3 regions of the Geobacillus sp. GHH01 genome follow, and region 3 is predicted to be linked to each of the others. Evidence: riboswitches for the same ligand, from Rfam matches in the RefSeq annotation. Region 3 holds a riboswitch; each other region holds the start of a gene.
What was found. Region 3 has a riboswitch for S-adenosylmethionine ahead of GHH_RS06365 (hypothetical protein). Riboswitches for the same ligand answer to the same signal wherever they lie in the genome.

Region 1: it holds a riboswitch for S-adenosylmethionine, as region 3 does, so the genes downstream of both, GHH_RS15160 (methionine ABC transporter ATP-binding protein) here and GHH_RS06365 (hypothetical protein) in region 3, are expected to answer to the same signal.
Region 2: it holds a riboswitch for S-adenosylmethionine, as region 3 does, so the genes downstream of both, GHH_RS03325 (bifunctional homocysteine S-methyltransferase/methylenetetrahydrofolate reductase) here and GHH_RS06365 (hypothetical protein) in region 3, are expected to answer to the same signal.

Annotation. Positions count from the first base shown of each region.
Region 1 is NC_020210.1:3,059,069-3,066,994, forward strand. It holds gene GHH_RS15140 (carboxymuconolactone decarboxylase family protein) at 1-146, opposite strand, end outside; gene GHH_RS15145 (hypothetical protein) at 726-917, shown strand; gene GHH_RS15150 (MetQ/NlpA family ABC transporter substrate-binding protein) at 1,023-1,874, opposite strand; gene GHH_RS15155 (methionine ABC transporter permease) at 1,890-2,558, opposite strand; gene GHH_RS15160 (methionine ABC transporter ATP-binding protein) at 2,548-3,576, opposite strand; SAM riboswitch class I at 3,664-3,773, opposite strand; gene GHH_RS15165 (hypothetical protein) at 3,848-4,195, opposite strand; gene GHH_RS15170 (thioredoxin family protein) at 4,341-4,658, opposite strand; gene GHH_RS15175 (toprim domain-containing protein) at 4,655-5,014, opposite strand; gene GHH_RS15180 (YusG family protein) at 5,113-5,349, opposite strand; gene gcvH (glycine cleavage system protein GcvH) at 5,425-5,808, opposite strand; gene GHH_RS15190 (arsenate reductase family protein) at 5,905-6,270, opposite strand; gene GHH_RS15195 (acyl-CoA dehydrogenase family protein) at 6,348-7,926, opposite strand, start outside.
Region 2 is NC_020210.1:649,783-657,708, forward strand. It holds gene metH (methionine synthase) at 1-2,525, opposite strand, end outside; gene GHH_RS03325 (bifunctional homocysteine S-methyltransferase/methylenetetrahydrofolate reductase) at 2,518-4,365, opposite strand; SAM riboswitch class I at 4,437-4,539, opposite strand; gene GHH_RS19080 (hypothetical protein) at 4,848-5,018, shown strand; gene GHH_RS03330 (ABC transporter ATP-binding protein) at 5,210-5,860, shown strand; gene GHH_RS03335 (ABC transporter ATP-binding protein) at 5,983-7,044, shown strand; gene GHH_RS03340 (ABC transporter permease) at 7,041-7,850, shown strand; gene GHH_RS03345 (ABC transporter permease) at 7,847-7,926, shown strand, end outside.
Region 3 is NC_020210.1:1,252,590-1,260,515, forward strand. It holds gene GHH_RS06340 (MIP/aquaporin family protein) at 98-916, shown strand; gene glpK (glycerol kinase GlpK) at 966-2,456, shown strand; partial or broken gene GHH_RS06350 (ABC transporter permease) at 2,696-3,115, shown strand; gene GHH_RS06355 (ABC transporter permease) at 3,132-4,040, shown strand; partial or broken gene opp4A (oligopeptide ABC transporter substrate-binding protein) at 4,054-5,838, shown strand; SAM riboswitch class I at 5,900-6,004, shown strand; gene GHH_RS06365 (hypothetical protein) at 6,086-6,409, shown strand; gene GHH_RS06370 (VOC family protein) at 6,425-6,808, shown strand; gene GHH_RS06375 (PaaI family thioesterase) at 6,909-7,391, shown strand; gene GHH_RS06380 (hypothetical protein) at 7,426-7,668, shown strand; gene GHH_RS06385 (PaaI family thioesterase) at 7,652-7,926, opposite strand, start outside.

The sequences.
Region 1 (7,926 bases), 1.8 Mb from region 3:
TTTGACAGCGCTCCCTCGGCAAAGCACGCTTCCGTAAACGCGTTAAACCGCTCGGCCACATTCGGAAGTTTTTTGGTGAACGCCCCAATTCCCTCTTTGTAGCGATGAAGCGCGGATTCGACCGATGCATGTGTTTCGTTGTTCATCATCATTTTCCTCCCTTTGTTCGTTTCTGCTGTTAGTATGCGTCAACTACCCCCACTTCGCTAACGCTTGAAGTGGGGGCTTGCAACTCCCCAGAAGTGCAAACGGACTTCGTCCTCCTTCCTTGACTTGGGGTTGCATCAGGGGGCAGGTTGACGACTACCCAACGACGCAGGTCATGCCTGCATCGTTGCCGATTCTCTCGGTGTGTCTGTTGGCAGTACTTGGCTTCCACACACAACAGACGGACCTACGCTCGATGTTTTACGGTTGCAGCGTTTCCTGCAACCAACTCCATACATCGAGCAGCCGTTATTGGAATGCCTTTATTTAACAGTTTTCTCCACGTCTTTATTCTATCATACACAAAAGAAAGGGGGAACGAGCATTCCTCTCCCACTTACTCCCTTTGGTCGTTGAAGTGGGAGTCTCCTGCGCGAAATAGGATGAAGGAAAACGATATTAAACAACGAATGGTATTAAAAGCTTGTGGAAACACCACCGTTTCGCCAACATCGACGGAATGTCATGATGAAAACGAACGGTTCTGTTCCACTTCCATCATCATAGGAAAGGGGGGAATGCCATTGATTCGTTGGGTTGTCTTTGCCTTAACCGTCGCTTTCGCTTCGTTTTTGGCGTGGATCATCATCGGCAGCATTCTCGGTGAACACGGGGACGTCATCTTCAGTTTAACGACAGTGGTCGCCCTGCAAAACTGCGTCATCATCGTCATGCTCGCCGCCGTACTGGCGCGTTTGAACAACCGATGAAGCGCGGGAAAACAGACCGGCCGCGGCGTCTCTCCATCCAAAACGGTTTTGAACTTTCGGGCGGCTCTTTTTTGTGCAAAAAATAACGGAAGCGATTCGCTCCCGTTATTGATTGTTTGTCGCCGCTGGAATGACGGCGCCGTGGTATTTTTCTTTGATGAAATCTTGAATTTCTTTCGATTGCAGCACTTCGACAAGCGTTTTGATTTCTTTTCGGTTTTCATCGCCTTTGCGCACCGCCACAATGTTCACATACGGATTGTTTTTCGGCGACTCCACGGCGATCGGGTCTTTCGCCGGGTCCAAACCGGCGTCAAGCGCATAGTTGGCGTTGATCAGCACCGCATCGCCTTCGCCGTTTTTGTAAATTTGCGGCAGAAGCCCGGCGTCGACATCGGCCTTAAATTTTAAATGCTTTGGATTTTCGATGATGTCATTGACTGTCGCTTTCGTTTTATCGACGCCCGGTTTCAATTTAATGAGCCCTTTTTCTTGCAGCATCGATAAAATGCGGCCATGGTCGGCGACCGAGTTGCTCATGATGATCGTCGCGCCGTCCGGCAGTTCTTCAATGCTTTTGTATTTTTTCGAGTATAAGCCGATCGGCTCGATATGAATGCCGCCGGCGTTGACGAAATCATAGCCGTACTCTTTCTTTTGCGATTCCAAATACGGAATGTGTTGGAAATAGTTGGCGTCGATTTGCTTCTCAGCCAGCGCTTTGTTCGGCAAGATGTAATCTTGGAACGTAATGATCTCCAAGTCGATGCCTTTTTTCTTCAAAATCGGTTTCGCTTTTTCCAAAATTTCCGCATGCGGCACGTTCGACGCACCGACTTTCAACTTCACCAATTTGCCGTCTTTGCCGCCTTCCGCGCTGTCGTTATTGTTGCCGCCGCATGCCGCCAAAGCGAGCACGAGAATGGCGGCGAGCAACACACCCAACCATTTCTTCATCAGTTGTTTCCCCCTTTATCGTTTATCGATTTTCGAAGTGACAAAGTCACCGATCAGCTGAATGATAAATACAATGACCAACACCAATACGGTTGCGACAAATGTCACATCGTTATGGTTGCGCTGGAACCCTTCCAAATACGCCAAGTTCCCAAGCCCGCCGGCGCCGATGGCTCCAGCCATCGCTGTATAGCTGACGAGCGACACCGCCGTCACCGTAATGCCGGAGACAAGCGCCGGCAATGACTCCGGCAGCAGCACTTTCCAAATGATCGTCCACGTTGAGGCACCCATCGCTTGGGCTGCTTCGATGACGCCTTTATCAATTTCGCGAAGAGCGATTTCGACCATGCGGGCGTAAAACGGCGCGGCCCCAATGACCAAAGCCGGCAGCGCCGCATTGGCGCCAAGCATCGTCCCGACGAGCCAGGTGGTAAACGGAATGAGCAAAATGATCAAAATAATAAACGGAATGGAGCGGAAAATGTTCACAAACGCCGCAATCACGGTATTGACAAACCGGTTTTCCCATAGGTTGCCCTTCGCTGTCAAAAATAGAAGCAAGCCAAGAACGATTCCGAGGACGAAAGTGGCCGCCACCGCCACTCCCGTCATATACAGCGTCTCGACCGTCGCCGCCCACATCGTCTCCCATTGCACGTTCGGCAGGAGGTTAGCGAGCATCGTGAATCACCTCCACCGCCACTTGCTGGCGTTGAATGTAGTCAAGCGCCCGGTCGATTTCATCGGCCGCTCCGTCGAGGTGAATGAACAGCACCCCATAGGCACCTTGATGGGTTTGCGAAATTTTCCCTTGCAAAATGTTGACATCGACGGCAAACTGACGCACCACTTCGGTGATGAGCGGCTTTCCGGCTGCCGCGCCGACGAACGTCAGCTGCGCGATCAGCCCGCTCGGGTATTGGCCAAACAAATGGGAAATCGCCTCTTCCGTCTCCTCGGGCTCGATCAGCTGCTTGACGAACCGTTTCGTAATCGGCTGCTGCGGGTTGCGGAACACATGCAGCACGTCGCCTTGCTCGACGATTCGGCCGCTTTCCATCACCGCAACGCGGTCGCAAATTTTGCGGATGACGTGCATTTCATGGGTGATCAGCACAATCGTCAGCCCGAGGCGCTTGTTGATGTCAACGAGCAAGTCCAAAATCGCATCGGTCGTCTGTGGGTCCAACGCCGATGTCGCCTCGTCGCAAAGCAGCACTTTCGGGTTGTTGGCGAGCGCCCGGGCGATGCCGACCCGCTGCTTTTGCCCGCCGCTCAGCTGCGACGGGTAGGCATCCTCGCGCCCGGAAAGGCCGACAAGTTCGATCAATTCATCCACCCGCTTGTTCCGCTCCTCTTTCGGGACGCCGGCAATTTCAAGCGGAAAGGCAATGTTTTCCCTGACTGTGCGAGACCAAAGCAAGTTGAAATGCTGGAAAATCATCCCGATTTCTTGGCGCGCCTTGCGCAGCTCCCGACCTTTCACGCGCGTCATATCGCGCCCGGCGACGACCACCCGGCCGCTCGTCGGCTTCTCGAGCCCATTGAGCAAGCGGATGAGCGTGCTTTTCCCCGCGCCGCTGTAGCCGATAATGCCGAAAATTTCTCCTTCGCGAATCTCAAGCGACACATTGTCGACGGCCGTGACTGAGCCGTTGGCCGCTTGATAGATTTTTGTCACTTGTTCGAGTGTAATCATCGTTTCACCTTCCTTCCCAAGCGGCAGAGCGCAAAAAGAAAACCTTTCTGCCCGCAGAGAACAGAAAGGTATTGTGCACCATTCCGTCTCTTATCTCTCAAAGCAGGCCGCTTTGTGTGAATTGGCACCATTTCAGCGCACGCGCTGACGGTTGCCGGGCTTCATTGGGCACATCCCTCCACCTCTCTTGATAAGAGCGCAACAATCGCCTATGCAATTGATTTACGAATGTGATTGTATCACCGCTTGTCGAACGCTGTCAACAATTTTTTCACCCAACATGCCGATACGGTTTAGCCAAATGGAGGAGCGATTCAAGAAGCAACAGCTGACGGAAGCTTCCTGACACGTGCACTTCTTGCAGGCGGACGAGCTGCTGCAGCTTCAGTTCGCCGTTCAGCAAGGACGCGAGCGCTTCTTTGGGGCCGCGCACGGTCAATGTTTTCCGTTCATCGTGTTCCATCCCTAAAGCGGCTGGTTCCTTGCCGATCAACAGCAAGGCGGTTTCATCCCCACTTTCAAACCGAACACACAGCTGCTCATCCGGCAAAATCGGCATCAAATGACGCAACGCTTGCATCCGTTCCACGAACTGCCCGACTAATTCACGCATTTCCATGGATATCCCCTCCCCCATTTTTATTTTTTCACTTCCACCTGAAGAGGAGAAATCCTTTACAAAAATCTCGACAACCCGTTGACGAACGAGCGCCGTTTTTGTCATTTCCCAAGAAATGTGTCAAACAGCGTCAAAAAAAGGCGAATCATCGGGACGGCAAGCAGGCTTGAATCACTTCGTACAAATACGGAACGGAATGAAAGGCATACCACTTGCCTGCGACCGTTCCGTCCCTAAAAAGAAGCAGGCAAGGAACGCTTTCAATTTTCCACGCAACGGCCTGCTCAGGGATATAGTTGATGTCCGTTTCGTAAAACGGCAGCGCCGGAAACAACTGCTCCACCACCGTTAGCATCCGCCGCGCCAGCTGGCACGTGCCGCACAGCGGGGTATACAAGTAAAGGGCCAGAAGCGGCTCGACTTCCACCACTCGCATGACATCGTTTCGGTCGATCGCTTTCACTCGCCTCTTCCCCTCATGAGCGATTCGATGCGGACGTCGAAACGAGCGCGCAACAGCACTTGCGCCAAGTGCCAAGGCGGAGCGGCCGCCACTTCGCGATACGCCCGGTCAATGTAAAGATGCTCCGCCTCTGGAAACATGCGGCGAAACTGCCGGCGCAATTTTTCTCCCGCCTCATCGGCATCGGCCAAGACGTATACATCGCATCCTTCCAGCTCATCGGCCAGCTCCTCAAGGCGCGCATCACTGATCGTGCCGTTTGTGCAGACGATGACGACTGGTTCGTTCAGCACCGCCGCCACTTTTTGCTTGTCTGATCGCCCTTCGACGATGATCACTTTTTCCACGCGTCGCATGTCCGACCCACCTAACTTCAAATGAGGATACTATTATTGTATGTCTTGCGCCGGCCAAATGTTGAAAATGAAAAGCAACGGCCATCCACCGTTGCCTTTCAACACCAGCCCGCTTCCCCGTCGCAATCGACATATTTTTGGTCCGGCTCAACGGTAGCGGTCACCTGTTTGTAAATTCTTCCGTTTTGTTCGGTATACCCCTTTTTCAACGGGACGGCCGCCGGAAGCGGAAGGCGCCCGATGAGCTCTCCTTCCTCGTACAACTCCAGCGAGCGGCCGTTCAGTTTGCCGATGATCCGGTCCGTGACATCTATGCGCGTCGTTTGCAGCGCCATCGCGAGCACCCCTTTTTTCAATCAAATTCCGGTATGTATAGAGTGCCCGAATCGAAGCGAAGATTGCAGGAACGTTTATCCTTCGTTGATCATCGCCTCGTATTGTTCCGCCGTCAACAAATTGTCGATTTCGCTCAAATCATTCGGTTTGACGACGATCATCCACGCTTTGTCATACGGCGATTCGTTCACGTACTCCGGATGGTCATTTAACGCCTCATTCACTTCAACGACCGTGCCGCTGATCGGCGCATACAATTCCGAGACCGTTTTCACCGATTCAACGCTGCCGAACGGCTCGTTCGCCGTAACCTCTGCGCCGACTTCCGGCAGCTCGACAAAGACGATGTCGCCAAGCTCTGATTGGGCGTAATCCGTAATGCCGATGCGCACGTTCTCTCCTTCCACGCGCACCCACTCATGCTCCTTTGTATAGCGAAGTTCTTTCGGCGTGTTCATCGTATCCCTCCATTGCGACAAAATGTATATTCCTTTTCATCATAACCGATTTTCCGCAAAAACTCACTGAATTCACCCGATTTTGCAAAAAATTTTTTATGTCCCCGCCGCGAAAAACGCCTCGTATTCTTGTTCGCGAAAGCCCACGACGACCCGCTCGCCGTCCGTCAAAATCGGCCGTTTGACCAACATCCCGTCCGAGGCGAGCCAATCGAGCATCTCGTCTTCCGATGCGCGGTCGAGCTTGTCCTTCAAGCCAAGCTCGCGGTATTTCATCCCGCTCGTGTTGAAAAATTTTTTGAGCGGCAGCCCGCTTTGACGGTGCAAACGGGCGAGCTGCTCTTTCGTCAGCGGCTCGTCGACCAAATGCACCGTTTGCACCTCAATGCCGTGTTCATCCAACCATTTTTTCGCCTTCCGGCACGTTCCGCATTTTGGATACCAATAGAGCGTGAGCGCCATCTTCACTCCTCCCTTTCATTTCCGCTGTGTGGCAAACAAATAAGAAGCACCAGGCAAACGCCTGGCACTTCCCATTATCACACAATATACCGTTCGGCTTCAATGAGCGCGGCGGCCGCTTCGCGTTTTTTCGCGATCACGTTGATCGGCGTATGGCGCGTCAGCCGTCGGAGAGCGGCGAGCATCATCCGCAGCGTGTCTCCTTGTTCGACGGCGACGAGCGTTTCTTTCGCATGGGCTTCAATTTCATTGAACGCCTCTTGGCAGAAAATTTGCGTGTACAGCAATTTTTGTTTGTTTTTCTCCTCACCGCTCGCCTGAATCGCTTTTTCCGTGCGCAAAAGCGCTGATTCCATCGCATAAATGTTCGAGACGATGTCGGCGATGTTGACGAGCACTTCTTGCTCTTCTTCAATGCGCTGGCCGTATTTTTGCGCCGCTAAACCGGCGACCATCAAGGCGATTTTTTTCGCGTTGCGCACCAAGTATTTCTCTTGTTCCAGCGCGCCCGTCCCCGGCTCTTCGGCGGCCATCATCATCAGTTCTTCCTGAAGCTGCTGCGCTTTTTGGAAGAGCGGCAGCTCGCCTTTTAACGCCTTTTTCAAATACATGCCCGGCACGAGAAGGCGGTTGATTTCGTTCGTCCCCTCAAAAATGCGGTTGATGCGCGAATCGCGGTAGGCGCGCTCAATTTCGTATTCCTGCATAAAGCCGTACCCGCCGTGGATTTGCACGCCTTCATCCACGATGTAATCGAGCACTTCCGTGGCAAAAAACTTGTTCAATGAGCATTCGATCGCATATTCGGCGATCGATTTCGCCACTTCTTTGCCATCTTTCGCCTTTTCCGCATCAAGCAGGCCCATCCGTTCATCGAACAAGCCGACCGTGCGGTAAACCGAGCTTTCGGCGGCATACAGGCGCGACGCCATCGTCGCGAATTTTTCCTGCGTCAACGTAAACTGCGAAATCGGGCGTTTGAATTGCTGGCGCTGATTGGCGTATTTGAGCGTGATTTCAAGCGCCCGCTTCGCGCCGCCGACCGCCCCTAACCCAAGCTTGTAGCGGCCGATGTTCAAAATGTTGAAGGCGATGACATGGCCTTTTCCGATTTCACCGAGCACGTTTTCTTTCGGCACCGGCACATCTTGCAAAATGAGCGTTCTTGTCGACGAGCTTTTAATCCCCATTTTCTTTTCTTCCGGACCAGTTGAAACGCCCGGGAAGTCGCGTTCCACGATGAACGCGGTGAAATGTTCGCCGTCGACTTTTGCATAGACGACAAACACATCAGCAAAACCGGAGTTGGTGATCCATTGTTTTTCGCCGTTTAAAATGTAATGCGTGCCTTCCGCGTTTAATCTCGCCGTCGTTTTCGCGCCGAGGGCGTCCGAACCCGAGCCAGGCTCCGTCAAGGCGTAGGCGGCGATTTTTTCGCCGGTCGCTAAATACGGCAAATATTTTTGTTTTTGTTCTTCCGTGCCAAACAACACAATCGGCAGCGAGCCAATTCCGACGTGCGCCCCGTGCGAAATGGCAAAACCGCCGGCCGGCGCCATTTTTTCCGCAATGATGGCCGAACTGACTTTATCTAGGCCCAAACCGCCGTATTCTTCCGGAATGTCAGCGCTTAACAAGCCGAGCTCGCCCGCTTTG
Region 2 (7,926 bases), 600 kb from region 3:
TAGTCAATCTCGCCCTGCTGGATTTGGTTGGCAAGGGCGAGCCCGTCCATGGCGTCTTTTGCGTACAAGACGATGCCGTCGTATTCGGGCGCGATTTTGTTTTCGGTAAATTTGCGCGTCAAGGCGGCGCCGCCGACTAAAATCGGGGTCGAGATGCCCGCTTGGCGCAAGTCTTGGGCGGTGACGACCATCTGTTGAGCCGATTTCACAAGCAAGCCCGACAACCCGATGATGTCCGGCTGATGTTCGCGCACCGCTTCAATGAGTTGCTGCGGAGCGACTTTAATGCCGAGGTCGATCACCTCGTAGCCGTTGTTGCTTAAAATGATGTCGACCAAGTTTTTGCCGATGTCATGCACATCGCCTTTGACGGTGGCGAGAATGACTTTTCCTTTTGTGCTTCCTTCTTTCTTTTCCATATACGGCTCTAAAAAGGCGACCGCTGCTTTCATCACTTCCGCGCTTTGCAATACTTCAGCGACGATAAGCTGGTTGTTGTTGAACAGCCGCCCGACTTCATCCATGCCGGCCATGAGCGGACCGTTGATGATGGACAGCGGATCGGAGTAGGTCTCAAGCGCCTTTTCCAAATCGGGAATGAGCCCGTCTTTCGACCCTTCAATAACGTAGCGGGCGAGCCGCTCTTCCAAGCTCAAGTTCGTCTGCGCCGGTTTGGCGGCGGTGATTTTGCTTCGGTAAAATTCGATAAAGGCGTTTAATGTTTCGTCGTTTGTGTCAAAAAGAAGCGCCTCAGCCATTCGCACTTCCTCTTCCGGAATCGAGGCGAACCGCTCCAATTTCTCGGTGTTGACGATGGCGTAATCGAGCCCGGCTTGCGTGCAATGGTACAAAAAGACGGAGTTGAGCACTTCGCGTCCGGCCGGCGGCAAGCCGAACGAGACGTTGCTGATGCCAAGCATCGTCAAGCAATGAGGCAGCCGCTCTTTAATGAGGCGGATGCCCTCAATGGTTTCTTTCGCCGCGCCGATGTATTGCTCATCGCCGGTGCCGACCGGGAAGACGAGCGGGTCGAAAATGATGTCGCGCTCGGGGACGCCGTAGCGGTTCACCAGCAAGTCATACGAACGCAAGGCGATTTCAAGTTTTCGCTCAGCGGTGACGGCCATTCCCTGTTCATCGATCGTGCCGACGACGACGGCGGCGCCGTATTGATGAAGCAGCGGCACGACTTTTGCAAACCGCTCCTCGCCGTCTTCCAAGTTGATCGAGTTAATGATCGCTTTTCCTTGCGAATAGGTGAGAGCGCGTTCAATGACGCGCTCGTCGGTCGAATCGATGACAAGCGGCACTTTCACTTTTTTCACGACTTCGCGGACGAACTGCTCCATGTCATGGAGTTCGTCGCGGTCTGGGTCGGCGAGGCAAATGTCGATGACATGGGCGCCGTTTTTCACTTGGGCGCGGGCGATTTCCGCCGCTTCTTCGTATTTCCCTTCGGCGATGAGGCGCTTGAATTTGCGCGAGCCGATCACGTTTGTCCGCTCGCCGACAAAGAGCGGACGCATCGTTTCATCATAGATGAGCGCCTCGATGCCGGAAACGGCGTGGACATCAAACGAAGACGGAATCGCCCGCGGCGGGAGATCACGCACCGCTTCGGCAATGGCGCGGATATGATCCGGCGTCGTGCCGCAACACCCGCCGACGATGTTGATCCATCCCTTTTCGGCAAAGCGGCGGATTTTCTCTGCCAACATCTCCGGCGTTTCATGATAGCGGCCTTCCTCATCCGGCAGACCGGCGTTCGGGTAGCAGCTGACCGCCGTGTCAGCGAGCGAGGCGAGCGTGCGCAAATGGTCGGTCATAAACTCCGGACCGGTTGCGCAGTTTAAGCCGACGGCGATCGGCTTCATATGGCGCACCGAGATGAAAAACGCATCGATCGCCTGCCCGGCGAGCGTCGTGCCCATCGGTTCGATCGTGCCGGAAATCATGAGCGGCACGCGGCGGCTGACCGCTTCAAACGCCTTCGAAATGCCGAGAAAACCGGCTTTGACATTCAGCGTATCTTGGCACGTCTCGAGTAGGAGAAGGTCGACGCCTCCTAAGAGCAGTCCGCGCGCTTGTTCTTCGTAGGCGGCGACGAGTTCTTCAAACGTTGCGCCGCCTGTCACCGACAACGTTTTCGTCGTCGGCCCCATCGAACCAGCGACAAAGCGCGGCCAGTCCGGGGTGGAGAACGACTCAGCCGTTTGTTTGGCGAGTTTGGCCGCTTCGATGTTCAGCTCAAGCGCCAAATGACCGAGGCCATATTCGTCAAGCACGATGCGTGTCGCTCCGAACGTGTTCGTTTCAATGATATCAGCACCGGCTTCTAGGTACGCTTCATGAATGCGGCGGATGACATGCGGGGCGGTGAGGGTCAAATATTCGTTGCACCCTTCATACGCCTCGCCGCCAAAGTCGGCGGCCGATAGGTTGGCGCTTTGGATCATCGTGCCCATGGCGCCATCGATGACAAGAATTTTTCTTTGCAGTTGCTGTTCTAAGGTGACGTTAGCCATGAACAACCTTCCTTTCTTTGGCGGCCGCTTCTTTTTCGTGAATGTAGCGGACGAGCTCGACCGTCATGTCGTAGCGCAAGAACGGCGTGATCAAATAAATGCCGTTAAACAAATCAAACGCAGCGTCAATGAGCGATTTGGCGATAGCGATGCCTTCCTTGGCTGCTTGCACCGGGTCACCGCTGCAGGCGGCCATGCGGGCGCGAATCTCGTCAGAGAGCGTAATGCCCGGCACTTCATGATGCAAAAAGTCGGCGTTGCGCGCGCTCACAAGCGGCATAATGCCGATGTAAATCGGTGTGTCAAGATGCTTGGTCGCTTCGTGCACTTCAACGATTTTCTCTTCCGAGTAAATCGGCTGGGTCAAGAAATAGTGGGCGCCGCATTGAATTTTTTTCTCCATTCGCTCAACTGCTTTATCCAAATGGCGGACGTTCGGGTTGAACGCAGCGCCGATCGAGAAGTTCGTTTTTTGCCCAAGCGGTTTGCCCGAGTACGACAGCCCTTCGTTAAACTGGCGGATCAAGCGGATCAAATCGAACGATGATAAATCATACACCGACGTTGCTCCTGGGAAGTCGCCGATTTTCGACGGGTCGCCGGTAATGGCGAGCACATCGGTGATGCCGAGCGTATGCAAGCCCATCAAATGCGACTGCAAGCCGATCAAATTGCGATCGCGGCATGTAATATGCACAAGCGGGCGGACGCCGAGCCGCTCCTTGATGATCGTGGCGACAGCGGCGTTGCTGATGCGCGGCGTGGCGAGCGAGTTGTCGGCCAACGTCAGCGCATCGATGCCGGCGTCATGGAGCGCTTTCGCCCCAGCAAGAAACTTGTCAATCCCCAATTTTTTCGGCGGATCCAGCTCCACAATGACCGAGCGGCGCGTGCGGGCAAGCTCGGGAAGGGGAGATGGGGCGGGCCGATCCGCTTGCACTGATACAGACACGGCGCGCCGTTTCACCGTTTTTTCCGTCACCGGCGTTCGGTCGGAGAGCGCTTTTGCCATCGCTGCGATATGCTTCGGCGTCGTGCCGCAGCACCCGCCGATCAAGCGCACCCCTTGGTCGCGGAACGCTTTGGCTGTTTCCTCGAAATATTCAGCGTTCGTCTCATAGACAAGCCGGCCATCGCGGTAATCCGGGAGGCTGGCGTTCGGATACGCCGACAAAAACGCCTGCTTCGGCAGCGGCACTTCCTCGAGCGACCGAAGCATATGATATGGACCGAGACGACAGTTCAGTCCGACGACATCGGCCCCGAGCGCCTCTAGGCGAGCAAGGGCGTCCGCGAGCGGCGTGCCATCTTGCAAGACGCCGACTTCATGGAGCGACACATGGGCGATGATCGGCAAATCCGTTTCTTTGCGGGCGATGGCAAGCACCGTCTCCAACTCTTCCAAATCGTAATACGTCTCGAGCAGCACGCCATCAACCCCTTCAGCCAGCAGGACAAACAGCTGCTCGCGAAACGTCCGTTTCACTTCTTCGAGCGTGACGACGCTTTTGTTTAACGTGCGCAGCCCCCCGATCGTCCCGAGCACGTACGCCCGCCCGTTCGCCGCTTGCCTGGCGAGCCGCACCGCCGCGCGGTTGATGGCCGGCACCTCATCTTCAAGGCCGTAGCGGGCGAGTTTCACATAGTTGGCGCCGTATGTATTCGTCTGAATGACGTCGGCGCCCGCGGCGATATACGCTTCATGAATATGGACGATTTCATCTGGATTGGATAGATTCAATTCTTCAAAACAACGGTCAATGCCGTGCGAATATAAAAGCGTTCCCATCGCCCCGTCGGCGATGAGAATGCGCTCTTTCAACTCATCCAGCAATCCCACGTTCGATTCCCCCGTTTCTCCGTAGTAAAAGAAAAAAGCCTTCTATAAGAAGAAGACTTTTCATTCGCTTCTTCTTATCTTCCAGGCTTCCGCCTGTCTGGATTTAGCACCTTGGCCGCGGGCCAGGTTGCTGAGGGTTCACCGGGCCAGTCCCTCCCCCTCTCTTGATAAGAATGTCCGTATGCAATTGTGCGGTGACGTTTTGATGATTACTATATAATTTAATGTATTTTTCGAAATTATTCAATACGGTGAAGCAAGGAAATTTCAAAAAGAATTTCTTGGATCAACGCTTACCTTGTACCAAGCTCTTAAAAGCATCTCTGTTTCATTTCAATAGCATGAAATATGTCGAAATATGTAAAAAAAGACAAAATTGTCGAACGATTTCTCTTTTTTTTTAGAGTCAAGGTGTATGATTAAAATGGATGATATTAACAAGGAATTTACTAGAAACCGCATCGCAGACAGGAGTGAAGTGGGTGAAACAATGGTCGTGGCCGTATTTTATTCTGATTAGCCTGCCGCTTGTTGTGTTGATTGGAGTTGCTTTTCGCCTAAAAGCGGCCAGCATGCCCATCAAAATAGGATTTATTGTATTGGTGCTGCTTTACGGCGGGGTTTATTCTCGTTTAGTGCGAAGGATGAGATAGACACAGAATGTTTTTGAAAAAAGTTTTGGCTCTTCACCACAACATGTACTTGACAAGCAATACAGCTTCCTGCACAAAGATTTGAAAAAATCACTGATTTGTTGATTTTCCCTTACAAGCGTAAATAGAGTTCAGAAAAAATCAAGTACAACTTTTGGTGAAGAGCCAAGCAGGAAAAGGGGAAGAAATAGATGGAACCGTTATTTTCATTGCAAAACTTGACGTATCGCTATGATGGGGGAGCCACGATTTTTCAGCAATTCTCATTTTCCATTTTTTCAGGGGAGACCGTGCTTCTCACCGGCCCCAATGGAGTGGGGAAAACGACTCTTTTGCATATTATTTCGGGATTGCTCGATAAAGGAGAGCTGCATTATCAAGCCTTTTATAAAGGCAATCCGATTCAGCTTCCCGACATGCGCGCTCATTTGTCTTATGTGACATCCGAGACTGTCATGTTTTCAAAATTGACGGGTTATGAAAATATCGAATGTTTCCGGCTTTTATGGAAGCTGGATCAACAGTACGTCCGCAAAGCGAACGAATTATGCAGTCTGCTTGGAATGGAGGAGATGCTCCCGCTCCCGGTGGATCAGTATTCATTAGGAACAAAACAAAAACTGCATATTGCGATTGCTTTAGCCCGCCCGGTCGAATTGTATTTGATGGATGAACCGTTCAATTCCCTTGATAGGCTAAGTCGCGATCGGTTGGCGGAGTGGATTCAAGGCGACCGTCAACATGCTTATCTCATTGCTTCTCACGTTCATCAAGAGCGCTTCCCTGGCTCCCGCATAATCTCGCTTACACGTCCAAACAATGAAGATAAAATAGAAAAATGACGGCGGGATCTTCAGGAAAAATTCAGTTTTCATACGTGTGATCAAGGATTTTTCCGTTGCACTTTCCACTCTCCTATGTTCTAATTAGGAATAGTGAACATCAAGAAGACGGGGGGCTGGAAGTGAACGGGGAAGAGATCATCCGCTTCGAGCGAGTGACGAAGGAATACGACGGAACGGTCGTATTGGATGACGTCAGTTTTGCGATGGAGCGCGGGAAGTTTTATACGCTGCTTGGCCCGTCAGGGTGCGGGAAGACGACGATTTTGCGGCTGATTGCCGGGTTTATCGAACCGACGGAAGGAACGATTTATTTCCACGGGAAGCCGATTCAAAACGTCCCGCCGAACAAACGGCAAGTCAACACTGTCTTTCAAGACTATGCGTTGTTTCCTCACCTCGATGTGTTTGAAAACGTGGCATTTGGCTTGCGCGTGAAAAAGATGAAAGAAGCGGACATCCGCCAAAAAGTGAGCGAAGCGCTCCGGTTTGTCAACTTGGAAGGCTATGAGCGCCGCCGCATTCAAGAGATGTCCGGCGGCCAACGCCAGCGCGTCGCCATTGCCCGGGCGATTGTCAATGAACCTGAGGTGTTGCTCTTGGATGAACCGCTGTCAGCCTTGGATTTGAAATTGCGCACGGAAATGCAGTATGAATTGCGTGAGCTCCAACGTCGATTGGGCATTACGTTTATTTTTGTCACGCATGACCAAGAAGAAGCGCTGGCGATGTCCGATTACATTTTTGTTCTGAATAAAGGGAAAATTCAGCAGTTCGGGACGCCGAAAGACATTTACGACGAGCCCATCAACCGATTCGTCGCCGATTTCATCGGGGAATCGAACATTTTGTCGGGGCGCATGATCGACGATTTCCTCGTCGAATTCGCGGGCAAGCGGTTTGTTTGCGTTGACCGCGGCTTTGCCCCGAACGAACCGGTTGATGTCGTCATCCGCCCGGAAGATTTGGAACTCGCAGCGCCGGAAGACGGGCAGATCGTCATCCGCGTCGATTCGCTCTTATTCCGCGGCGTCCATTACGAAATTTGCGGCTATGATGAAAACGGCAACGAATGGCTTGTCCATTCGACGAAAAAGGCGGAAGTCGGGGAAACGGTCGGCCTCCGTTTTGAACCGGAAGCGATTCACGTCATGCGAGTCGAAAGGGAGGATGAGGGCGCATGACGGAACGGGCGTGGCGAAACTGGTATTTAATCCCTTATGGCATTTGGTTGGTGTTGTTTGTCATCGCTCCGATCGTCTTTTTATTATATGAATCGTTTTTGGATATAGACGGACATTGGACGGTGGCGAATTATGAAAACGTGTTGACGCCCATTTATTTAAAAATGATGGCGTATTCGTTTTGGTACGCGTTTTTGATTACTCTTGTGTCGCTGTTGATTGGCTATCCGACCGCCTATTGGCTGACAAAGACGAGGCACAAGCAGTTATGGCTGTTGTTGCTCATCTTGCCGATGTGGGTGAATTTGCTGCTGAAGGTGTATGCGTTTTTAGGGCTGCTCGGCACGTACGGGCTGGCCAACGCCCTGTTGCAGACGCTTGGCATTGGAGCGCGGCAGCTGTTGTTTACCGATTTCAGTTTTGTGTTTGTGTCGGTGTACATTTTTATTCCGTTTATGGTGCTGCCGATTTTCAACGCGCTGGAGGAGCTGCCGCCATCGCTTGTCGATGCCGCCCGCGATTTAGGCGCTTCAGCGTGGACGACGTTCCGCCGCGTCGTTTTCCCGCTCACGCTTAGTGGGGTGAAGGCCGGCTGCCAAGCGGTGTTCATCCCGTCGTTGTCGTTGTTTATGATTACGCGCCTTGTCGCTGGCAACCGCGTCATTACGCTCGGCACCGCCATTGAACAGCATTTTCTTGTCACCCAAAACTGGGGAATGGGGGCGACGATCGCTGTTGTGTTAATGATCGCGATGGCGGTCATCGTCGGCCTGACAGGAAGTGGAAGAAAAGAGGGAAGCCGATGAAACGGACGCATTGGTGGGGACGTGTGTACCTGTTAGCCGTGTTTGCCGTGATGTATACGCCGATTGTGTATTTGAT
Region 3 (7,926 bases):
GGTTTTTGTTTTTCCACCCAACGGCTAACCCTCCGGAGGGGCCGCCCAAGCAGGAAATAGCAGAGGAAATCACGAATGAAAAGGGGGAAGAGAACAAATGTCGCCATTTTTAGGGGAATTCATCGGTACGGCACTGCTCATCATTTTCGGCGCTGGTGTGTGCGCCGGGGTCAATTTAAAGAAATCATATGCGGCCAATTCGGGCTGGATTGTCATTACGATGGGGTGGGGGCTGGCGGTGGCCGTGGCCGTATACGCTGTCGGCCGGTATAGTGGCGCCCATCTCAATCCAGCGCTGACAGTGGCATTGGCCATAAGCGGCGATTTTCCATGGAAAGATGTCCCTGGCTATGTGTTGGCACAAGTACTTGGCGCTATGGTTGGGGCTGCCGTCGTCTATCTCCACTATTGGCCGCATTGGAAGGAAACAGACGACCCGGGTGTCAAGCTTGGCGTGTTTGCGACGGGTCCGGCCGTGCCGAATACGGCTGCCAACTTGCTTAGCGAGATCATCGGAACGTTTGTGTTGGTTTTGGCCATCTTGGCCATTGGCGCCAACAAATTCGCTGATGGGCTCAATCCATTTATCGTTGGTTTTTTGATCGTGGCGATTGGACTGTCGCTCGGCGGTACGACGGGATACGCCATTAATCCCGCTCGAGACTTTGGGCCTCGGTTAGCTCACTTTTTGTTGCCAATCCCAGGGAAAGGGTCATCGAATTGGGCGTATGCGTGGGTGCCGATCATCGGGCCGCTGCTTGGGGGTGCGTTAGGCAGTTTGGTCTATAAAGCCGTTTTCTTGGGAAAACCGTCAGCCGCATTATGGGGAGTGCTGGCGGCAACCGCAGTCGTTTTGGCGGCGCCGAAGATGACAAAAGGAAAGACAGTGAGCGCCGCAAGCCGCCGTTCTCTCTAGTTGGCGTACGGGGGTTGCAAACAAATCAAGGAGAAGGGAGAAGAATGTCATGAATCAATACATGTTAGCCATCGACCAAGGCACAACGAGCTCGCGCGCGATTTTGTTCAATCAAAAGGGCGAAATCGTCCATATGGCGCAAAAAGAGTTTACGCAATATTTTCCGCAGCCCGGCTGGGTCGAGCACAACGCCAATGAAATTTGGGGATCGGTGCTTGCTGTCATTGCGAGCGTTTTGTCCGAGGCGCAAGTGAAGCCGGAACAAGTGGCAGGGATCGGGATTACAAACCAGCGGGAGACGACGGTGGTGTGGGAGAAAGACACCGGCAACCCGATTTACAACGCCATCGTCTGGCAGTCGCGGCAGACGGCCGATATTTGCGATGAACTGAAGGCGAAAGGGTATGACCCGTTGTTTCGCAAAAAAACCGGCTTGCTTATTGACGCCTATTTTTCCGGGACAAAAGTGAAATGGATTTTGGATCATGTCGACGGAGCGCGCGAACGGGCGGAGCGCGGCGAATTGCTTTTCGGCACGATCGATACGTGGCTCATTTGGAAGCTGTCCGGCGGCCGCGCCCATGTGACCGACTACTCGAACGCGTCGCGCACATTAATGTTCAACATTCATACGCTCGAGTGGGATGACGAGCTGCTTGATATCCTAGGCGTACCGAAGGCGATGCTTCCTGAGGTTCGGCCGTCGTCGGAAGTGTACGCGAAAACCGTCCCCTACCATTTCTTCGGCGTGGAGGTGCCGATCGCGGGAGCCGCGGGCGACCAGCAGGCAGCTTTGTTCGGCCAGGCGTGCTTTGCGGAAGGGATGGCGAAAAATACGTACGGCACCGGTTGCTTTATGCTCATGAACACCGGTTCGAAGGCGGTCGCGTCGAAACACGGGCTGCTCACGACGATCGCCTGGGGAATTGACGGCAAGGTTGAATACGCCCTTGAAGGCAGCATTTTCGTCGCCGGTTCGGCCATTCAATGGCTGCGCGACGGCTTGCGGATGATCAAAACGGCAGCGGACAGCGAAGCGTACGCTGAAAAAGTCGAGTCGACCGACGGGGTGTATGTCGTCCCAGCGTTCGTCGGTCTTGGCACGCCGTATTGGGACAGCGAGGTGCGCGGGGCGGTGTTTGGCCTCACGCGCGGCACGACGAAGGAGCATTTCATCCGGGCCACCTTGGAATCGCTCGCCTACCAGACAAAAGATGTGCTCGCCGCCATGGAAGCCGATTCCGGCATCTCGCTGACGACGCTGCGCGTTGACGGCGGGGCGGTGAAAAACAACTTCCTCATGCAGTTCCAGAGCGATTTGCTGGCCGTTCCGGTCGAACGGCCGGTCGTGAATGAAACGACGGCCTTGGGTGCGGCGTATTTGGCCGGATTGGCCGTCGGCTATTGGAACAGCCGGGACGACATCGCCGCCCAATGGCAGCTGGATCGCCGCTTTGAACCGAAGATGGACGACGCCAAGCGGACCGCGCTCTATGAAGGATGGAAAAAAGCGGTGCAGGCGGCGCGGGCGTTTAAATAAGAAAAAACGCAGATGTCTCGTCATGGGCATCTGCGTTTTTGTATTTTGGCTTACACATTACGGAGCGGAAGAAAAATGAAACGGCATCGCCCTCCTTTGTTTGTCGAGTAAAGGCGATTTTTTTCGATGCGCATTCAACAAAGCAAAAAAAGCTGAGCGTTTGAAACATTAATATAGTCAAACAAATTTATGTTCTAAATAATCATATATGATAAGGATCAAATTACAAAAAATGTTGAAGCAAGTTGAATCATCTCATGCTTCCGGCTTTATCGGGCGCGCTCATCAACACGGTCGTCACCATTCAATATTTGCGAAGCGAAATCATTGATACGAAAGTGAAAGATTTCGTGAAAACAGCGCGCGCCAAGGGCGTTCCAGAACGCCAGATTTACTGGCGGCACATTTTGCGCAATTCGTTTTTGCCGATCGCAGCGTTTTTAGGCTATGAAATTACGGGTCTCATCGGCGGTTCCGTGTTTTTAGAGTCCATTTACAGTTATCCAGGGCTTGGACAACTGTTTTTGCAGTCGATTATGCAGCGCGACTACAGCGTCGTAACGGCGCTTGTGATGATTTCCGGGGTCGCGACGCTTGTGGGGACCTTGCTTTCTGACATTATTTTAAGTGCGGTCGATCCGCGCATTCGCATTGAGTAAGGGAGGGGCGTGGAATATGAAAATTGAGGTGAACCGTCCTGCTCCAGTTGAAATAGCCTGTGAGAAAAGCCCTTCCGCTCTTTCGATTATGTGGCGGGAGCTCGTCCGCGATCGGCTGGCTCTTGTTTCGCTCATTATATTGTCCGTCATTTTGCTGATTGTCTACGGCGCTTCCATTTTTTTAGACCAAGAGGAAATTGTAAAGGTAGACTTTTTGGCCATTTATTCACCGCCATCGGCGGAACATTGGCTTGGCACCGATTATGGCGGCCGCGATGTGTTCGGCCAGCTGATCATTGGAGCCCGCAATTCCTTTACGATCGGCCTGGCGATTACGCTAATCACAGGTGCGATCGGCCTTGTGGTGGGGCTTGTGGCCGGCTATTTCGGCGGCTGGATCGACAACGTCATCATGCGCATCATCGATTTTATTCTCGTCTTGCCGTTTTTAATGCTGGTGATCGTCTTTGTAGCCATCGTCCCGAAATACAATGTGGCGACGTTCATTTTGATTATGAGCGCGTTTTTATGGACGGGCAAAGCCCGGCTCATTCGCGCCAAGACGCTTGCCGAGCGGGAATTGGACTATGTCAGCGCATCCAAGACGCTCGGGACGCCGGATTGGAAAATCATTTTGTTTCAAATTTTGCCGAACTTAAGCTCCATTATCATCGTCAATTTGACGTTGAACTTAGCTGGCAACATCGGCATTGAGTCAGGTCTTACATACTTGGGGTTCGGGCTGCCGGAAAGCACGCCAAGCCTTGGGACGCTGGTCAGCTATGCGACCAATCCCGATGTGCTGCAAAACAAATGGTGGGTATGGCTGCCTGCATCATTGCTCATTTTGGTGATGATGCTGTGCATAAATTTCATCGGCCAAGCGGTGAAACGTGCGGCTGATGCAAGACAACGACTAGGATAAGGGGGAAGAAAATGTGAAGAGAAAATGGCTGGCGGCTCTCGCCGCGCTCTTGCTCGTGCTCGCCGGGTGCACGGGCAAATCCGACACAACGAGCGGAAAGGGCAACAATAACGAAAAACCGGCGGCTCAGAAGGAAGACATCAGCAAATTCCCGATGACGGTGAAAAACGACGGGAAAATCATCGATGGCGGCGTGTTGAAATACGGCCTTGTGTCCGATACGCCGTTTGAAGGGACGCTCAGCTATGCATTCTACACCGGAGCGCCCGACGCAGAGATTTTGTAATTTTTTGACGAGTCGCTTTTTCGGACGAACGGTGACTATGAAATTACAAATGATGGGGCTGCCACGTATGAGTTGTCGGATGATAAAAAGACGATGACAATCCATATTAAAGACAATGTGAATTGGCATGACGGCCAGCCGGTGACCGCTGAAGACTTGGAGTATGCGTATTTGGTCATCGGCCATAAAGATTACACCGGCGTCCGCTATGGCGATGCGCTCATCCAAGGGATCGTCGGGATGGAAGAATATCACAGCGGCAAAGCGGATAAAATTTCCGGCATTAAAGTCATCGACAAAAAGACGTTGACGATCACATGGAAACAGGCCAATCCGTCGGTGTTGACTGGCATTTGGGCGTATCCGCTGCCGAAGCATTACTTGAAAGACATTCCGATCAAAGACTTGGCGAAATCGGATAAAATCCGGAAAAACCCGATCGGGTTCGGTCCGTTTAAAGTGAAGAAAATCGTTCCGGGCGAGTCGGTAGAGTTTGTTCGCAATGATGACTACTGGGCTGGCAAACCGAACTTGGAAGGCGTCATTTTGAAAGTCGTCAGCCCGCAAGTCGTCCTGCAAGCGCTGAAAAAAGGCGAAATTGACGTCGCTGAGTTCCCGACTGACCAATATTTGAACGCGAAAGGGACGAAAAACATTCAGTTTATCGGTAGAGTGGATTTGGCGTACAACTATATCGGCTTTAAACTCGGCCATTGGGATGCGAAAAAGCAAGAAAATGTGATGGACAATCCGAAATTCCAGAACAAAAAGCTGCGCCAAGCCATGGCGTACGCCATCAACAACCAAGAAGTGGCTGATCGCTTGTACCACGGCTTGCGCTTCCCGGCGACCACGCTGATCCCGCCGTCGTTCCCGGGATACCATGACAGCTCGATCAAAGGGTACACGTATAATCCGGAAAAAGCAAAACAGCTGCTTGATGAGGCCGGCTATAAAGATGTGGACGGCGACGGCTTGCGCGAAGATCCGAACGGCAAAAAGTTTACGATCAACTTTTTGGCGATGAGCGGCGGCGATATTGCCGAGCCGTTGGCGAAGTTTTACATGCAATGCTGGAAAGACGTTGGCTTGGATGTCCAATTGGTGGACGGCCGTCTGGCGGAGTTCAACTCGTTCTATGACATGGTTGAAAAAGATGACCCGAAAGTGGATGTTTACGCTGCCGCTTGGGCAACGGGAACGGACGTCGACCCGTACGGATTGTACGGCCGCAACGTCATGTTCAACTACTCGCGTTGGGTGAACGAGAAAAATGATGAGCTGCTAGAAAAAGGCCATTCCGAGCAGGCGTTTGACAAGGAGTATCGCCGGAAAATTTACAGCGAGTGGCAAAAGCTAATGAACGAAGAAGTGCCGGTCATCCCAACGTTGTATCGTTCCGCCATCTACGCAGTCAACAACCGCGTCGCCAACTTTACGGTTGACCCGAGCTCGAAGCTGACGTGGAAAGATGTCGGCGTCACGGCCGAGCAGCCGGAAGTGGCGGAATAAACAAAAAAGCGATTGCTTCTATGGGATTCGATATGGTAACATGAAAGACAAATGATCATACGTCTTATCAAGAGTGGGCGAGAGAACGGGCTTGATGACCCCACAGCAACCTGCCGCCGGCAAGGTGCTAACACCCGCAAAGCGGTCTCGCTTTGGATGATAAGAACGGCTGTCCCCTTTCGCATCATTCCGAGGCGAAAGGGGTTTTTGTCGATAGGGGGTGAAGGGGGAAATAGTGGAGAGGGACATGTCGATCCGAGCTTGCATGGCCGCTCATCTCCGTGCCGCTGCGTTCGCCGTTCATGTCATGCGCTGCGTGCAGGCGGAGCTGATTCGGTTTGACCCTGAAGCGGCGGTTTATGTCGACCGCGGGGGCGGATATACCCACTTGTATGGGAAAGCGCAAGGGACAACCTTTTCAGTGTTGTTGACCGACAGCGAGGCGGACGAATGGAAGGCGGACGGACCGTACGCCCTTGATCGCTACATATGGACAGAGCTTGGGAAAAAAGGGGTTTTTCCAATGCGGATGACGCCGTATTTACAAGCTGTATGGTTAATGGAGTCATAGAAAGGAAGAGGACGAATGGCAGTCAAAAAATTTGAGCATGTCGGCATTCAAGTGAAAGACATCGAGACATCAAAGGCATTTTACCAAAACGTCGTCGGCCTGGAGCTGCTCGACGAAATGATTCATACGAACGGAACGATGAAATTGGCGTTTTTAGGGATTGACGGCTCGATCGTCGTCGAGCTGATCGAAGGATACAACCCGGATTTGCCGACGGAAGGAAAAGTGCACCACGTGGCGTTTACGGTCGAAGGCATCGAGCAGGAAAAAGAACGGCTTCAGTCGCTCGGCGTCCCGCTAGTGTGGGATGAAATTACAACGCTCCCAAACGGGGCGAAATACTTATTTTTCCTTGGTCCGGACGGCGAATGGATCGAGTTTTACGAGCCGGCGCAATGAACGAAGGGGAAGGTGGCCATACCGATGGCCGCCTTTTGCCGTGCAAGAAGGAAAATAGGGAGTGCACCGCGTATAGGTAAAGGGGAGAGGAGGAGAACAGATGGAGCCGCAAGTCATTCGCGCCATTCAAGACGACTACCCGGATGAATTCGCCTGGTGCTACGGCTGCGGACGGTTGAATGAGCAAGGCCATCATTTCCGCACCGGCTGGGACGGAGACAAAACGGTGACCGTCTATACGCCGCGCCCGGAACATACGGCGATCCCCGGGTTTGTGTACGGCGGGCTGATCGCCTCGCTCATCGACTGCCATGGCACCGGGTCGGCGGCGCTCGCCTTGCATCGGAAAAACGGCCATGAGCCGGGAAGCGGGGAAACGCCGCCGCGCTTTGTCACCGCGTCGCTTCATGTCGACTTTGTCAAGCCGACGCCGCATGGCGTGCCGCTTGTCGCCGTCGGAACGGTGACGGAGATTCACCCGAAAAAATGGCAAGTGGACACCGAGGTGTTCGCCAACGGCGAACTGTGCGCCCGCGGTCAAGTCGTCGCGGTCGTCATGCCGAAAACGTTTGTCCAGGGATGACAAGCAAACGAAAAGCGCCGGAGGGCGGCTGTTTTTGACAGCGCTTTCTCCGGCGCTTCGCTCGTTGCGCTCGATCCCGCTTGGGAAAAAGCGGACATCTTCACAAGTGACATGTTCATCCTTGGATGGCGGGGCGAAACAGGTTGCCGATCGAACGCTTCTAGGCATGGCTGCTGCCAACAGCCCGATTCAGTTGGACCGGTTTGGCGTCTGCCTCGGCGCCAGCGTTTCACTTCCCTTCCATAAACGAAAGCGCTTTTTTACGGTTTATCCATAATCAGCACCGAGGAGGTCGCGCTCGCCACTTCTTTGCCGTTTTGCCGGACGACGGCAGTCACGTAGGCGACAGTTTTCCCGAACTTTTCCACTCGCGCTTCCACTTCAGCTTCCCCTGCCGCCGCGGGGCGGTGAAACGTCGTCTGCAAGTTGATGGACGCGTGCAGCTGGTCATCGCGAAGCAAGGTGGTCACCGCATACGCCATGAGAATATCCGCCGCCGCTCCGACGAACCCGCCCATGATCACCCCGTTGCCGT